2 regions of the Rhodococcus sp. NPDC003383 genome follow, and region 1 is predicted to be linked to the other one. Evidence: riboswitches for the same ligand, from Rfam matches in the RefSeq annotation. Region 1 holds a riboswitch; the other holds the start of a gene.
What was found. A riboswitch is a leader RNA that binds a small molecule or an ion and turns the genes downstream of it on or off. The one in region 1 is predicted to bind glycine.
Positions count from the first base shown of each region.

Region 1 (7,584 bases):
GGTCGGTGCGGAGAACCCGGACGGAATGGCGCCGATCCGGGCGATGTCCCAGCCGAACAGTTGCGCGACGACGGTCGCGGCGGCGACCGCGACGAGGGAGAACGGAATCCGCGGGAAGAAGCGTCCGCCGATGAGAATCGCCACCGCGACCACCAGCGCGATCGACGGTGTCAGGATCGACGGGTCCGCGACGAACTTGTGCACCGCGTCGAACGCGGACTGCCACACCTTCTCGCCCTCGGCGCCGGAGATGCCCAGGGCGGCCGGGACCTGCTGGAGAGCGATGACGACGGCGATGCCGGCGGTGAACCCTTCGATCACGGGGGCCGGCATGTAGCGGACGGCTCGGCCGATGCCCGCGAATGCCAGCGCGACCAGGACCACACCCGCGATCAGCCCGACCGCGAGCACACCCGTCGGACCGTACTGGGCCACGATCGGCACCAGGACCACCGTCATCGCGCCTGTGGGGCCCGACACCTGGAATCGGGAACCGCCGAACACGGCCGCGACGGCTCCGGCGATGACCGCGGTGGTCAGGCCTGCGGCGGCACCGAGGCCGGAGCTGACACCGAAGCCCAGCGCCAGCGGCAGTGCCACCAGCGCGACGATCAGGCCGGAGAGCAGATCGGCGCCGGGAGCGCGGAGCGCGGGTTTCCACTCGCTCCATCGGGGCAGGAGTGCGGCGACCGACCGAACCACGCCGGAGACGCGGTTACCGGTGGGGCCGGTCGTGTTCGCGGGCTCGTTCGGGCTTCCCAGTACAGACATGTGCAGCTTCCTCAGTGTGCCGAGAACCTTTCCGGCGAGGGAAAGCCGGGTGATGCGTGGTGCGCGGTTCGGTCGACTGTGGTGGACGGGTGTTGCGGATCGTTTCCCCCGGCCGGGCCTGTCGAGGGGCACAGGCCCGGCCGGGGGAGACGCGGCCCCGGCAGGGAGGAGGCGATCCCTCTCCTCCGTGCCGGGGCCCGGGGGAAGGCGCGGAACGCGGGCAGATCGACGTGATGCGTTCCGCGCCTGGGTCATGGGCCCGGCGCTGCGGCCGTCAGGCTTCGCGGCGGCAGTTTCGTGCTACCGGTGGATCCGCGCGCGTCGTGGTCCTTGTCGCTCACCCTCATCGTCCGTTCGTGCAAGGTGTGTATTTAGGAATCATGCAAGGTATGAAGTTTAGAAAAACCGCAATCAGCGGGTGCGGGCTGCGCCGCGCCGAAGCTCGGCCGGTCAGCCTGCCGAGTTGCCCACCAGTGTCGGGGACTCCGGTTGGTCCTCGAGCAGCTCGGCCTGTCCCGCGACCACGCCCGTGAGGATCCCCCTGGCGATCTTCAACAGATCCGCGACCTGCGGCGAGGTCAACGTGTAGGAGACCGAGAGGCCCTCCCGCCTGGCCGTCACCAGTCCGGCGCGGCGCAGGATCGACAGCTGCTGGGACAGGTTCGCCGGTTCGATCCCGACCTCCGGCAGCATCTCCGAGACGGCGTGATCACGCTCGCTCAGCAGTTCGAGCACCCTGATCCGCGCCGGGTGCCCCAGTGTTTTGAAGAAGTCCGCCTTCATCTGGTACAGCGGTTGGCGCGCGTTCGTGGCCATGGCGCCTCCTGTGGTCTCCGTCGGCCGGCGGCTTCCGGTCGAGGGGTTCTCGTCCTCGTCGTGGGAACGCATTCGTGCACCCTCACGCTCGGCGGAATCATGCCATGCGGAAGAGCTATTTGCGAATCTTAGCAATTCGCCAATTGGCGTTGCTGCCGACGGTGCCCGCGAGGACCGCTCTGCCTGGGCGTCTGCCCCGGTGTCCGATTTGTGGTTCGATGGTGACGTGACGGCATTGATCTGGCTGATCGCGGGTGTGGCCCTCGCCGCAGCCGAGGCGCTGACCGGAGACTTCGTGCTGCTCATGCTCGGTGGCGCCGCCCTGGTGACCGCGGGCGTCTCGGCTGCGACGGACTTTCCCGTGTGGGCCGATGCCGTGGTGTTCGCGCTGTCCTCGCTGGTGCTGCTGCTCGGGGTTCGACCGGCGCTGCGCCGGCGCTATTCGGCTCCGCCCGCGCTGACCACGGGTGTCGACGCGCTGCCGGGCAAACATGCCCTCGTTCTCGAGCAGGTCGACGAGCATTCGGGCCGGGTGAAGATCGACGGTGAGGTCTGGACGGCGCGCCCGCTCGACGAAACCGCGGTGTACGAACCGGGAACCACTGTGACGGTGATGCAGATCGACGGCGCGACGGCCGTCGTATGGAGGGGTGTCTGACGATGGAAGCGTTGATCGTGCTCGCCGTCCTGGTGGCACTCGTGGTGCTGGTCGTGGTCAAGTCGGTCGCGCTGATTCCGCAGGCCGAGGCTGCGGTGATCGAACGGCTGGGTCGCTACTACCGGACCGCGTCGGGACAGCTCACCTTCCTGGTGCCGTTCGTCGACCGGATCCGCGCGAAGGTCGACCTGCGCGAACGGGTCGTCTCGTTCCCGCCGCAGCCCGTGATCACCCAGGACAACCTGACGCTGAGCATCGACACCGTCGTGTACTTCCAGGTCACCAACCCGCAGGCAGCGGTCTACGAGATCAGCAACTACATCGCCGCGGTCGAGCAGCTGACGGTGACGACGCTGCGCAACGTCGTCGGCGGGATGACCCTCGAAGACACCCTGACCTCGCGCGACTCCATCAACGGCCAGCTGCGGGGCGTGCTCGACGAAGCGACCGGCCGGTGGGGGCTGCGGGTCGCCCGCGTCGAACTGAAGAGCATCGATCCGCCGCCGTCGATCCAGGAATCGATGGAGAAGCAGATGAAGGCCGATCGCGAGAAGCGCGCGATGATCCTCACCGCCGAAGGTCACCGCGAAGCCGCGATCAAGACCGCCGAGGGCGACAAGCAATCACGGATCCTCTCGGCCGAGGGCGCCAAGCAGGCCGCGATTCTCGAGGCCGAGGCCGACCGCCAGTCCCGGATCCTGCGGGCCCAGGGCGATCGGGCCGCGAAGTATCTCGAATCGCAGGGCCAGGCGAAGGCCATCGAGAAGGTGTTCGCGGCGATCAAGTCCGGTAAGCCGACGCCCGAACTGCTCGCGTACCAGTACCTGCAGACGCTGCCGCAGATGGCGCAGGGCGATGCGAACAAGGTGTGGCTGGTGCCCAGTGACTTCGGTGATGCGCTCAAGGGATTCGCGAAGACCCTCGGCGCGCCCGGTGACGACGGGGTCTTCCGCTTCGAGCCGACGGCCGTCGAGGAGGAACTGCCCCGGCCGGAGGACGACACCGCCGAGGTCGCCGACTGGTTCACCACCGCCCGCGACCCGGAGGTCGCGCAGGCGGTCGCCGAGGCCGAAGCCGTCGCGCGCAAGCCCGTCGAGCCGGCGGTGCGCACGAGCGGGGAACCGGCCGGAGGAACGGAATTCGGCACGCCCGGGGCGCTGCCGGCGTCGGAGCAGTTCTCGACCGGCTGGGTGCCGCCCGCAGCACCGGACCTCGCGCCTCCCGCGTCGGAGGAACCGCGGCACCGCCAGGACTGACCCCCCGCTCGTGCGCGGTTTCGGTAGCGGGTGCTACCGAAACCACGCACGAGGGGTTATCGCCGGGCGAGCAGCGGCAGCGCCATCGCCACCAGGATCAGCGCCGAACCGAACACGGCCGGGATGGACGCGGCCTCGCCGAACGCGAGCACGCCGATCGTCAGGGCCACCACCACTTCGAGATAGGACAGACCCGAGAGCTCGGCGGCACGCAGGTGCTTACCGGCGACCACCAGCAACCCCAGGGCGAACAGACCGCAGACGACGAAGAACCCTGCCGCCCAAGCCCAGTTGCTCGCCGTCATGCCCGACAGATCGGGCCGCGTCACCACGACCATCGCCGCGGTCGCGACCGCACCGAAGGCGAAGTTCCAGAAGCACCGGACGTCGGACGGCATGTCGCTCCGGTAGCGGTAGCACAGCAGGGCGGCGCCGTAGAAGATCCCCGACGCGACCCCGAGCACGGTCCCCAGCGTCTCCTGCTCGCCACCGCCGGAATTCCCGCCGACGAAACCGGCCGCGAACAGCATGCCGACGAACGCCGCGCCGAGCGACAACGCGTCGAGGCGCGTGATCGATTCCTTCAACACCACGCGGGCGAGGACGGTCGCGACGACCGGTCCGAGATAGTGCAACACGACCGCCCGGGACAGGTCGGTCAGTACGGTCGCGGACAGGTAGGTGGCCAGCGACAAGCCGAGGAAGACCCCACCTGCGACGACCGACGCGGACAGGCGGACTCGCCGCACCTGCCCGAGACGACGGGTGAACGCGAGCAGCACCAGCATGCCCACCGCGCCCACCGCCATGCGCCCGAAGGTCAGGGCCTCACCGAGCACCGCGCCGTCGGGCGTGGCCATGCGTCCGAACAGACCGGCCGCGCCCATCGCCGTGGCGGACAGGACGATGGCGACGACGCCGAATCGCCGGTCGCGGGAGGGCGCGGATCGGGGAGTGGGAGCGGGAAGCTGGGCGCGCGGCGGCGCGCCGGAAACTTGGGCGCGCGGGGGCGCGCCGAGGGAAACGGTCACACGTATTCCTCAGGCCAGGGTGCACTGCGGCACCAGCGGGTGATGTCGTTTCCCCGCTCTGTCATTGACCTGAGAGCTTTCGCGGACGTGATCCGCTTACACCTTCGGTGAACCCGGACGGGTTGCTTTCCAGAGGAGCCTCGCCACGGCGGTCTGGGGGCCTGAGAGATTCCCGGGGAGGTTGCTCCTTCGGCGCCCGCTGCTGTGCGGGACTCTCCCGCCGCGGTTCGGGTGGCTGTTCAGTTGTGGCGTCAAGTATGTCATGGCTGCGGGTGCGTGAGCATGTCGGGTTGTTTTCGCAGGTCACAGGCCATATCGAAAAAGATCGTCGGATACCTTCACAAATATAGGCATAATTGCTATGGTGTGGGTCACACGGTTTTTCTCGACCGGCGCGCATCGGTGATTTCGCATTCCGACGAATCGGGACCACCGGTCGAATCGTCTCTTCTCTCGTACGGCAACGGCATCTACAGACAGGTGGTCATATGGGCATCGGGATGGTCCTCGACATGGCGTCTGCCGCCACCCCCGATCGGATCGCTCTGGGTCCGCGGGCGAACGGCACGACCTATCGGCAACTCGACGAACTCGCTTCGCGCGGTGCGGGCCTGCTCGCCGAACTCGGAGCCCGCCACGTCGTCTTCGTCGGCGTCAACGGTCCGGTGCTCCCCACGCTGATGTTCGCAGCGGGGCGCGCCGGAATCCCCCTGGCTCCCTTGAACTACCGGCTTCCGGCCCCGCAATTGCTCGAACTGATCGACCGACTCGACGATCCGGTGGTCGTGGCGGACGCCGAGTACGTGACCAAACTCGACGGATGCGCGCGCCGCATCGTCTCGACGGACGAATTCCTCGGACTGGCGAACGCGACGGAGCCGTTGGAGGCCGATCGCTCGGAGGACGAGGGCACGGCGATCGTGCTGTTCACCTCCGGTACCACCTCGGCTCCGAAGGACGTGCTGCTCCGTCACCGGCACCTGCTCTCGTACCTCCTCAACACCGTCGAATTCGGTTCCGCGGCAGAGGAGCACGCGACCCTGGTGAGCACCCCGCCGTATCACATCGCAGGCCTCGGGGCCGTCCTGAGCAACGTCTACTCGGGTCGCCGCATGGTCTACCTGCCCGATTTCACGCCGCAGGGGTGGCTCGACCTCGTCCGGACGGAGGGGGTCACCAGCGCCATGGTGGTGCCCACGATGCTCGCCCGCATCGTCGACCACCTCGACGGCGCGCCCGCCGCCGTCCCCACGCTCGGGTCGCTCGCCTACGGCGGCGCACGGATGCCCCAACCGGTCCTCGAACGTGCTCTCGCGGCGTTCGGCGACACCGGATTCGTCAACGCCTACGGCCTGACCGAGACCAGTTCGACGATCGCGGTCCTCGGTCCCGAGGACCATCGGGAGGCCTTCGCGAATCCGGAACTGCGCGGCCGGCTCGCCTCGACCGGCCGGATCGTGCCCGGTATCGAGGCGCAGATCCGTTCGGAGGACGGCGATCGCGTACTGCCCGAGGGGGAGACGGGCCTGCTGTGGGTGCGCGGAGCGCAGGTCAGCGGCGAGTACATGGGTAACGGTTCGGTGCTCGACGCGGACGGTTGGTTCCCCACCCGGGACCGCGCCCGGATCGAGGACGGCTACCTCTACATCGGTGGCCGCGCGGACGACACCATCATCCGTGGTGGTGAGAACATCGCGCCGGCCGAGATCGAGGACGTGCTGGCGCATCATCCCCAGGTGCGGGAGGTGGCGGTGATCGGCACCCCCGACGACGAGTGGGGTGAACGGATCTGCGCGGTGATCGTCCCGGCGGCGGACGCCCACGACGACGCCGACGCGATCCGGACGTGGTGCCGCGAGCGCCTGCGCGGCTCGAGGACTCCCGACGACGTGGTGTTCGTCGACGATCTGCCTCGTACCCCGACCGGCAAACTCGTGCGCCGCGACCTCGTCGAACAGGTCACCGCCGGCCTCGCAGGATGACCCCGCCGTCCGCATCGTGGAGAGAACAGGCATTGCCGTGACCGACACCGTCGACACCGAACTCCTCCGGCGCGAGTGGGTCCTTCGGGCACGTCCGAACGGGCGCCCCCGCGCCACCGACGTCGAACTGGTCGAGACGACTCTCGGCGAACCTGCTCCCGGGCAGGTCCGCGTGCGGAATCTCGTCATGTCCGTCGAGCCCTACATGCGGGGCCGGATGGGGGGAGGGGCTTCCTACGCCGAGCCGTACGAGCTCGATGCGCCCATGCTCGCGCCGACGGTCGGCGTCGTGTCCCGCTCGGATCGGCCGGAGCTGCCGGTGGGCTCGCTCGTTCTCCACGAATACGGTTGGCGCACGGAAAGTCTCGTCGACGTGAGCGACTGCCGCAGGCTCCGGCACGACGACCTGCCCGCGGCTCTTCACCTGAGTGTCCTCGGCATCCCGGGGATGACGGCCTGGGTGGGGATCGACCGGATCGCGCAGGTCCGAGACGGCGACGTGGTGTTCGTATCGTCTGCGGCCGGCGCGGTCGGGTCCACCGCCGTCCAGTTGGCGAAACAGCGCGGCGCCGTGGTGATCGCGAGTGCCGGATCGCCGGAGAAAGTCGCGCTCACAAAGGAACTCGGAGCGGACGCGGCCTTCGACCACCACGACGGGCCGGCGAAGGACCTGCTGCGTACCGCGATGGCCGAAGTCGGGGCCACGGCTCTCGACGTCTACTTCGACAACGTCGGAGGAGAACAGCTGGAAGCGGCCATCCGGGTGCTCGCCGACCACGCCCGCATCGCCCTGTGCGGGATGATCAGCGTCTACAACTCCGCCGCACCCGTGCCCGGTCCGAGCAATCTCCTGAAACTGATCTGGCGCCGCGCCCGGATGGAAGGCTTCCTGCTGGCCGACCATCTCGACGCACGCGAGCAGTTCGAGGACGAGATGGCCGGGCTCGTCCGGACCGGACGGATCCGGCCCGTCCACACCGAGTTCCCCGGCGGCATCGCCGGTGCATGGGACGCCTTCGTCGGGATGCTCGACGGCGCCGCCACCGGCAAGGCCCTCGTTCCGCTCACCC
Region 1 covers NZ_JBSFRG010000004.1:121,173-128,756, forward strand. Annotated here, with positions in the region: gene ACWDTS_RS05500 (SulP family inorganic anion transporter) at 1-771, opposite strand, end outside; gene ACWDTS_RS05505 (ArsR/SmtB family transcription factor) at 1,222-1,587, opposite strand; gene ACWDTS_RS05510 (NfeD family protein) at 1,814-2,245, shown strand; gene ACWDTS_RS05515 (SPFH domain-containing protein) at 2,248-3,501, shown strand; gene ACWDTS_RS05520 (DMT family transporter) at 3,558-4,532, opposite strand; glycine riboswitch at 4,672-4,762, opposite strand; gene ACWDTS_RS05525 (class I adenylate-forming enzyme family protein) at 5,021-6,514, shown strand; gene ACWDTS_RS05530 (NADP-dependent oxidoreductase) at 6,552-7,584, shown strand, end outside.

Region 2 (7,584 bases), on a different contig from region 1:
CACCGCGTACGCGCAGTCGCAGCTCGGCGACGTCGTGTTCGTGCAGTTGCCGGAGACCGGGACCGAGGTGACCGCCGGTGAATCCTTCGGCGAGGTCGAATCGACGAAGAGCGTCTCGGACGTGTACGCGCCGATCAGCGCGAAAGTGGTTGCGGTCAACACGGATCTGGAGGCGAACCCCGAGCTGGTGAACTCGGCTCCCTACGGCGAAGGGTGGCTCGTCGACGTCGAGGTCGGTAGCGAGGGTGAGCTGGACGCGGCGCTCGGCGAGACGCTGGACGCCGACGCCTACCGCGCTCTCATCGAAAACTGACGGTTCCCGTGCGCGACAACCGCGTCCGCCTACGCCGAGGAGCCGGCTCAGGGTACGGTCGTGTCAGGCGTGTGCCGTTGTCGGGGGCGCGGGTCCGTAGTCGAAAGTGATCGTGGCTGAACGAAACAACGACCGGTCGGGGTGGTTTGCCCGATCGGTCGAACGGATAAGGAGTAACGGTGAGCGAGAACGGCAACGCGGGATACGAGGAAACCCCTGCGGAAACCACTTCGGTGTTTCGCGCCGACTTCCTGAGTGAACTGGAAACCGCCGGCTCGGGGGCGGCGACCTCGGAGGCTCCGGTCTCGGGTGTCGAGGGACTGCCCGCCGGGTCGGCACTGCTTGTCGTCAAGCGTGGACCCAACGCGGGATCGCGTTTCCTGCTGGACCAGCCGACGACGTCCGCGGGACGGCACCCGGACAGCGACATATTCCTCGACGACGTGACCGTCAGCCGTCGGCACGCCGAGTTCCGTCAGGACGAGGGTGAGTTCCAGGTCGTCGACGTGGGAAGCCTCAACGGCACCTACGTCAACCGGGAGCCGGTCGATTCGGCGGTGCTGGCGAACGGCGACGAGGTGCAGATCGGAAAGTTCCGGCTGGTGTTCCTCACCGGTCCGCGAGGAAACCAGGGCGCAGGTAGCTGATGACCGCTGCTGCCCGCCAAACGGCACCGGGCGGAATGTCGATCGGGTCGGTTCTCGATCGGCTCCGCCCGGAGTTTCCGGACGTGACGATCTCGAAGATCAGGTTTCTCGAGGCCGAGGGGCTCATCAGCCCGGAACGCACGCCCTCGGGATATCGACGTTTCTCGATCGAGGACTGCGAGCGACTGCGGTATGTGCTGACCGCGCAGCGGGATCAGTACCTGCCTCTGAAGGTGATCAAGGAACAGCTCGAGGCGATCGACCGAGGTGCCGCAACGGTGGGCGCAGTGGAGTCCCGCCCGAAGCGTCCACGGCCGTTGGCCGTGGCGCCGGGCGAGGTCTCGCCCGAGGTGCTGCGCACCGACCGTGAAGTCCGCATGAGCCGCGACGATCTGTGCGAGCGCGCCGGAATCGACGTGGGCTTCCTGACCGAGCTGGTTCGTGCCGGGCTGATCGTGCCGGGCGCGGCGGGATTCTTCGACGGGGACGCGGTGCTGCTCGCCCGAACCGCCAAGGCCATGTCGGAGTTCGGGCTCGAGGTGCGGCACCTGCGGGCGTTCAAGCTCGCGGCGGACCGGGAAGCGAGCCTGGTCGCGCAGATCGCGGGTCCGATCGCCAAGGGGCGCGACGCGGGAGCGCGGGCGCGAGCCGAGGAGATGGTCCGGGAGTTGGCGGCGCTGTCACTGACGCTGCACACGTGCCTGGTGAAGGCAGCGGTTCACGGCGCACTCGACCGCTGAACCGTTCGTGCACGCCGGCGGTGATCGCGGTGAGAACCCCGACGACCGCCGGCACCTGACGCGCCTGCCGGATCGCACTAGAATTCAGGCAGGATTGCCACGCGGGGTTCGTCCCCGGACGGCCAGCGGGATGGAGGCACCGGCATGAGCGAGATGCGGATAGTGGGCATTCGGGTCGAACAGCCGCAGAACCAGCCGGTCCTGCTGTTGCGAGAGGCCGACGGCGACAGGTATCTGCCGATCTGGATCGGTCAGATGGAGGCGACTGCGATCGCGCTCGAACAGCAGGGCGTCGAACCGGCGCGTCCGCTGACGCACGATCTGATCAAGAACCTTCTGGAAGCATTCGGGCATGTCCTACAGGAGATCCGGATCGTGGACCTGCAGGAGGGGACCTTCTACGCCGACATGATTTTCCAGGGTGGCATGCGCGTGTCGTGCCGCCCTTCGGACGCGGTCGCTGTAGCGTTGCGCGTCGGTGTACCGGTCTTCGTCGAGGAACCGGTGCTGGCGGAGGCCGGTCTCGTCATGCCCGACGAACGGGAGGACGAGGTCGAGAAGTTCAAGGAATTTCTCGAGTCCGTGTCGCCCGACGACTTCAAGGCGACGGACGGCTGAATCGGACGTCATCGGCTGTTCTACCGTGCCTCGATCCCTCCGGGTCGGGGCACGCGGTACGACTCGAAGGTTTTACGACCGGTCGGCGTGTTGCTGCCCTACGCTCGAGACAGAGCGTACGCTGAGTGAATCCGCAATTCGGATCTGCTCGACGGGCCTTGACTAGCACGCGACGATCGGATGGGTGGGGGGGAATCCGCCCGTCCGTTGTTACGGGGCGACGGGTGGGCACGTAAGAGGGAGTCAACACAGTGCGAGATCGGCCGCAGGGACAGGGGCACGGCGATATCGACGAAGGGAACCGCTCGACCTCGATGTCGTCGACGCAACAAACGGACGACATCCAGCCGGGTCTGTTCCCGGACGACTCGGTTCCCGACGAACTCGTCGGTTATCGCGTTCCCATCGCATGCCAGATCGCCGGAATAAGTTACCGCCAGCTCGACTACTGGGCTCGAACGAACCTCGTCGTGCCGTCGATCCGTGGCGCAGCCGGTTCCGGAAGCCAGCGACTGTACTCGTTCAAGGACATCCTGGTCCTCAAGATCGTCAAGCGGTTGCTGGACACGGGCATCTCGCTGCAGAACATCCGCGTCGCGGTCGATCACCTGCGTGAGCGCGGGGTGCGGGACCTGGCGAAGATCACGCTGTTCTCCGACGGCACCACCGTGTACGAATGCACGTCGCCTGAGGAAGTCGTCGATTTACTGCAGGGCGGACAGGGCGTGTTCGGTATCGCGGTCAGCGGTGCGATGCGCGAGCTGACCGGCAGCATCGCGGACTTCCCGGCCGAGCGCGCCGACGGAGGTGCCGCCGAGCAGCGACCCGAGGACGAGCTCGCGTCCCGTCGCCGCAACCGCATCAATCGCCGCATCGGCTAGAGCCGGGGATTTTAGACGTTCATCACACCGCGAAGGCGTCCGTGACCGCGATTGCGGCGATCGCCGTGGACTAGAATCGCCAATGCGTCGCCGCCGCACGGGAGAGTTCCGGATCCGATCCGGGCACCGAAGGAGCAGCACCTCCCCGTCAATCTCTCAGGTACCGAGGACCGTGCGGGCTCCGACGCCTCTGGAAAGCGGTGGGAGCACCCACCCGCCCACGGGGAAAGGGACCGGACGTCCGGTCACCGAATCTCTCAGGCGCTCGCCCGCCGAGCTCGCGACAGAGGGGGAGGGAAGCACGCCGTGCGACCGTGCGCGGACGTGGACCTCCGATCACCCGGGAATCGCACATGACAGATGCCGTCACCTCCACGTTCGCCGACCGTCACGTCGGCCCCGATCAGGCGGCACTGCGCCGCATCCTCGACGTCGTCGGCGTCGACGCACTCGCAGACCTCGCGGCGAAGGCACTGCCGGCCGCGATCCTGGACCCGGCCACCGGAGGGATCGCCGACGGGCTGGACGTGCTGGACGCGCCGCTGTCCGAGCACGAGGTGCTGGCCGCGCTGACCGAGCTCGCAGCGCAGAACACCGTGTCGACCTCGATGATCGGTCAGGGCTACTACGGCACCCTCACGCCGCCGGTGCTGCTGCGCAACATCATCGAGAACCCGGCGTGGTACACGGCGTACACCCCGTACCAGCCGGAGATCAGCCAGGGCCGGCTCGAAGCCCTGCTCAACTTCCAGACGATGGTCTCCGACCTCACCGGCATGGAGGTCGCGAACTCGTCGATGCTCGACGAAGGCACCGCCGCCGCTGAGGCGATGACCCTGCTCCGCCGCGCCAACCGCAAGTCGAAGAGCCCCCGCGTGCTCGTCGACTCCGATCTCTTCACCCAGACCGCGGCCGTCCTCGCCACCCGCGCCGAGCCGCTGGGCATCGAGATCGTCACCGCGAATCTCGTCGACGACGGACTGCCGGAGGGCGACTTCTTCGGGGTCATCCTCCAGATCCCCGGCGCATCCGGACGGGTGTTCGACGCCGCCCCGATCATCGCCGCCGCACACGACCGCGGTGCACTCGTGGCGGTGGGCGCCGACCTGCTGGCCCTGACGTTGATCACCCCGCCTGGCGAGCAGGGCGCGGACGCCTGCTTCGGCACCACCCAGCGCTTCGGTGTGCCCATGGGCTTCGGTGGCCCGCACGCCGGCTACCTCGCCGTGAACACGGCGCACACCCGCAACCTTCCGGGCCGCCTGGTCGGCCTGTCCGTCGATGCGGACGGAGATCCCGCCTACCGGCTGGCCCTGCAGACCCGTGAACAGCACATCCGCCGCGAGAAGGCGACGAGCAACATCTGCACCGCGCAGGTTCTGCTGGCGGTCCTGGCCGCGATGTACGCCTCGTACCACGGCGCAGACGGCCTGACCGCGATCGCCCGCCGGGTCGCGGCGCACGCCGAAACCCTCGCCGCCGCGCTGCGCGCCGCCGGCATCGAGATCGTGCACGCCGGGTTCTTCGACACCGTTCTGGCGCGGGTTCCCGGTCGCGCCGCACAGATCGTCACGAACGCTCGCGAGGCGGGCATCAACCTGCGTCTCGTCGACGACGACCACGTCGGCATCTCCTGCGACGAAGCGACCACCAGCGCGCACATCGGCACGGTGCTCGACGCCTTCGGCGCCCCGGACACCGCGCAGAGCGAGGGATCGGCGATCCCGGCCGCACTGGCCCGCACCAGCGCATTCCTGCAGCACGAGTCGTTCACGAAGTACCGCACCGAAACCGCGATGATGCGGTACCTGCGGCGACTGTCCGACAAGGACCTGGCGCTCGACCGGACGATGATCCCGCTCGGCTCGTGCACGATGAAGCTCAACGCCGCCGCCGAGATGGAAGCGATCACCTGGCCGGAGTTCGCCGACCTGCACCCGTTCGCACCCGCGGAGCAGACCGCCGGGATCCGCCGGCTGATCGCGGACCTCGAGGGCTGGCTCGCCGCGATCACCGGTTACGACCGCGTCAGCCTCCAGCCCAACGCCGGCAGCCAGGGCGAATACGCCGGTCTGCTCGCGATCCGGCACTACCACCTCGACCGGGGCGACGACCATCGCGACACGTGCCTCATCCCGTCGAGCGCCCACGGCACCAACGCGGCCTCCGCGGTGATGGCCGGGATGCGGGTCGAGGTCGTTGCGTGCCGTCCGAACGGCGACGTCGATCTCGACGATCTGCGCGCGAAGATCGCCGATCATGCCGAGCGCCTGGCCGCGATCATGATCACCTACCCGTCGACCCACGGTGTGTACGAGCACGAGATCGCCGAGATCTGCGGGGCCGTCCACGACGCGGGCGGTCAGGTGTACATCGACGGGGCGAACCTCAACGCGCTCGTCGGTCTTGCGCGGCCGGGCAAGTTCGGTGGCGACGTGAGCCATCTGAACCTGCACAAGACGTTCTGCATTCCGCACGGCGGCGGCGGGCCGGGCGTGGGACCGATCGGTGTCCGCGAGCACCTCGCGCCCTACCTGCCGGGTCATCCGGAGGCACCCGAGCTCGGGGGCGCCGGACCCGTGTCGGCCGCGCCCTACGGTTCGGCGTCGATCCTGCCGATCACGTGGGCGTACATCAAGCTGATGGGTGCGCAGGGCCTGCGCCGTGCGTCGCTGACAGCCATTGCGTCCGCCAACTACATCGCCCGCCGTCTCGACGAGTACTTCCCGGTGCTGTACACCGGAGAGAACGGCATGGTCGCACACGAGTGCATCCTCGATCTGCGCCAGATCACCAAGGACACCGGCGTCACCGTCGACGATGTCGCGAAGCGGTTGGCGGACTACGGGTTCCACGCGCCCACCATGAGTTTCCCGGTCGCGGGAACGTTGATGGTGGAGCCGACCGAGAGCGAGGATCTGGCCGAACTCGACGCCTTCGTCGACGCGATGATCTCCATCCGCAAGGAGATCGACCGCGTCGGGGCAGGGGAGTGGCCGGTCGACGACAACCCGCTGCGGGGTGCTCCGCACACGGCGGAATGCCTGGTCGGGGAGTGGAACCACCCGTACACGCGGGAGATCGCGGTGTTCCCGCTGGGGAAGTCGCGTGCGAAGGTGTGGCCGTCCGTCCGGCGCATCGACGGGGCACACGGGGACCGTAACCTCGTCTGTTCCTGCCCACCGCTCGAGGCGTACGCCGACTGATCGTCCGATTCGGGGTGCCGGTGAGACCGGCACCCCGAACTTCGATCGAACAATATTCTGCACAGGACGGAACAAATTAAAAAACCGAACACTACCTCACCCAGCACACCGCACGACACCTATTACCTCACGTCCCGCATCAATCACCCATCCACGACCGGACGTGCGAGCATGGGGGCGTGGCGACGCGAGCAGACTCCGAACGGTTGCGGGATCTGGCACGGCTGCGCCGGGTCCGGGACCGCATCGACCGCGAGTACGCCCGGCCGCTGGACGTGGAACAGCTCGCGCGGGACGTGCACATGTCGGCGGGCCATCTGAGCCGGCAGTTCCGTCTGGCCTACGGCGAACCGCCGTACACCTACCTGATGACGCGTCGGATCGAGCGGGCGATGGCGCTGTTGCGACGTGGCGATCTGAGCGTCACCGAGGTGTGTTTCGAGGTCGGGTGTTCGTCCCTCGGGACATTCAGCACGCGATTCACCGAGCTGGTGGGGGTGTCTCCGAGCGTGTACCGCGCGCAGGCGCGCTCGGACGCCGAGATGCCTTCGTGCGTCACGAAACAGGTGACGAGACCGATCAGGATTCGAGAAGCGTCGGCCGCGTCCCGAATCTAGCGTGGTTGCCATGAACCTCACCATCCACAACGCGTTTCTTCCGCACGACGACCGTGACGCCGCCCTCGCGTTCTATCGGGACCTGCTCGGTTTCGAGGTGCGCAAGGAGGTCGGCTACAACGACATGTACTGGATCACTCTCGGGCATCCCGCCCAGCCCGAGACGTCGCTCGTCCTGAATCCGCCCGCCGCGGATCCCGGAATCACCGACGAGGAGCGGCGCGTGATCAGCGAAATGATGGCCAAGGGCACGTTTGCGATGCTCACGCTGGCGACACCCGACCTGGACGCGACCTTCGCGGCGCTCGAAGCCGGTGGTGCGGAGATCGTCCAGGAGCCCATCGAGCAGCCCTACGGGATCCGGGACTGCGCGGTGCGCGACCCCGCGGGAAACATGATCCGCATCAACGAGGTGCGATGACGAGGCCCCGGACGGCAGAGCCGCCGGCGTGGGTGTGTTCTCTCGGGGGAAGCAGCAGCAGGGGAATGCGCGGATCGGGCGCCGGGACAGGTGAATCCGTCCGGGGTTGTCACACCGATCGGCGATACTGCTCCGGCGGGT
Region 2 covers NZ_JBSFRG010000033.1:30,131-37,714, reverse strand. Annotated here, with positions in the region: gene gcvH (glycine cleavage system protein GcvH) at 1-313, shown strand, start outside; gene garA (glycogen accumulation regulator GarA) at 493-960, shown strand; gene ftsR (transcriptional regulator FtsR) at 960-1,700, shown strand; gene ACWDTS_RS23460 (bifunctional nuclease family protein) at 1,845-2,318, shown strand; gene ACWDTS_RS23455 (MerR family transcriptional regulator) at 2,633-3,199, shown strand; glycine riboswitch at 3,288-3,382, shown strand; gene gcvP (aminomethyl-transferring glycine dehydrogenase) at 3,553-6,405, shown strand; gene ACWDTS_RS23445 (helix-turn-helix transcriptional regulator) at 6,585-7,022, shown strand; gene ACWDTS_RS23440 (VOC family protein) at 7,033-7,443, shown strand.
Region 2: it holds a riboswitch for glycine, as region 1 does, so the genes downstream of both, gcvP (aminomethyl-transferring glycine dehydrogenase) here and ACWDTS_RS05520 (DMT family transporter) in region 1, are expected to answer to the same signal.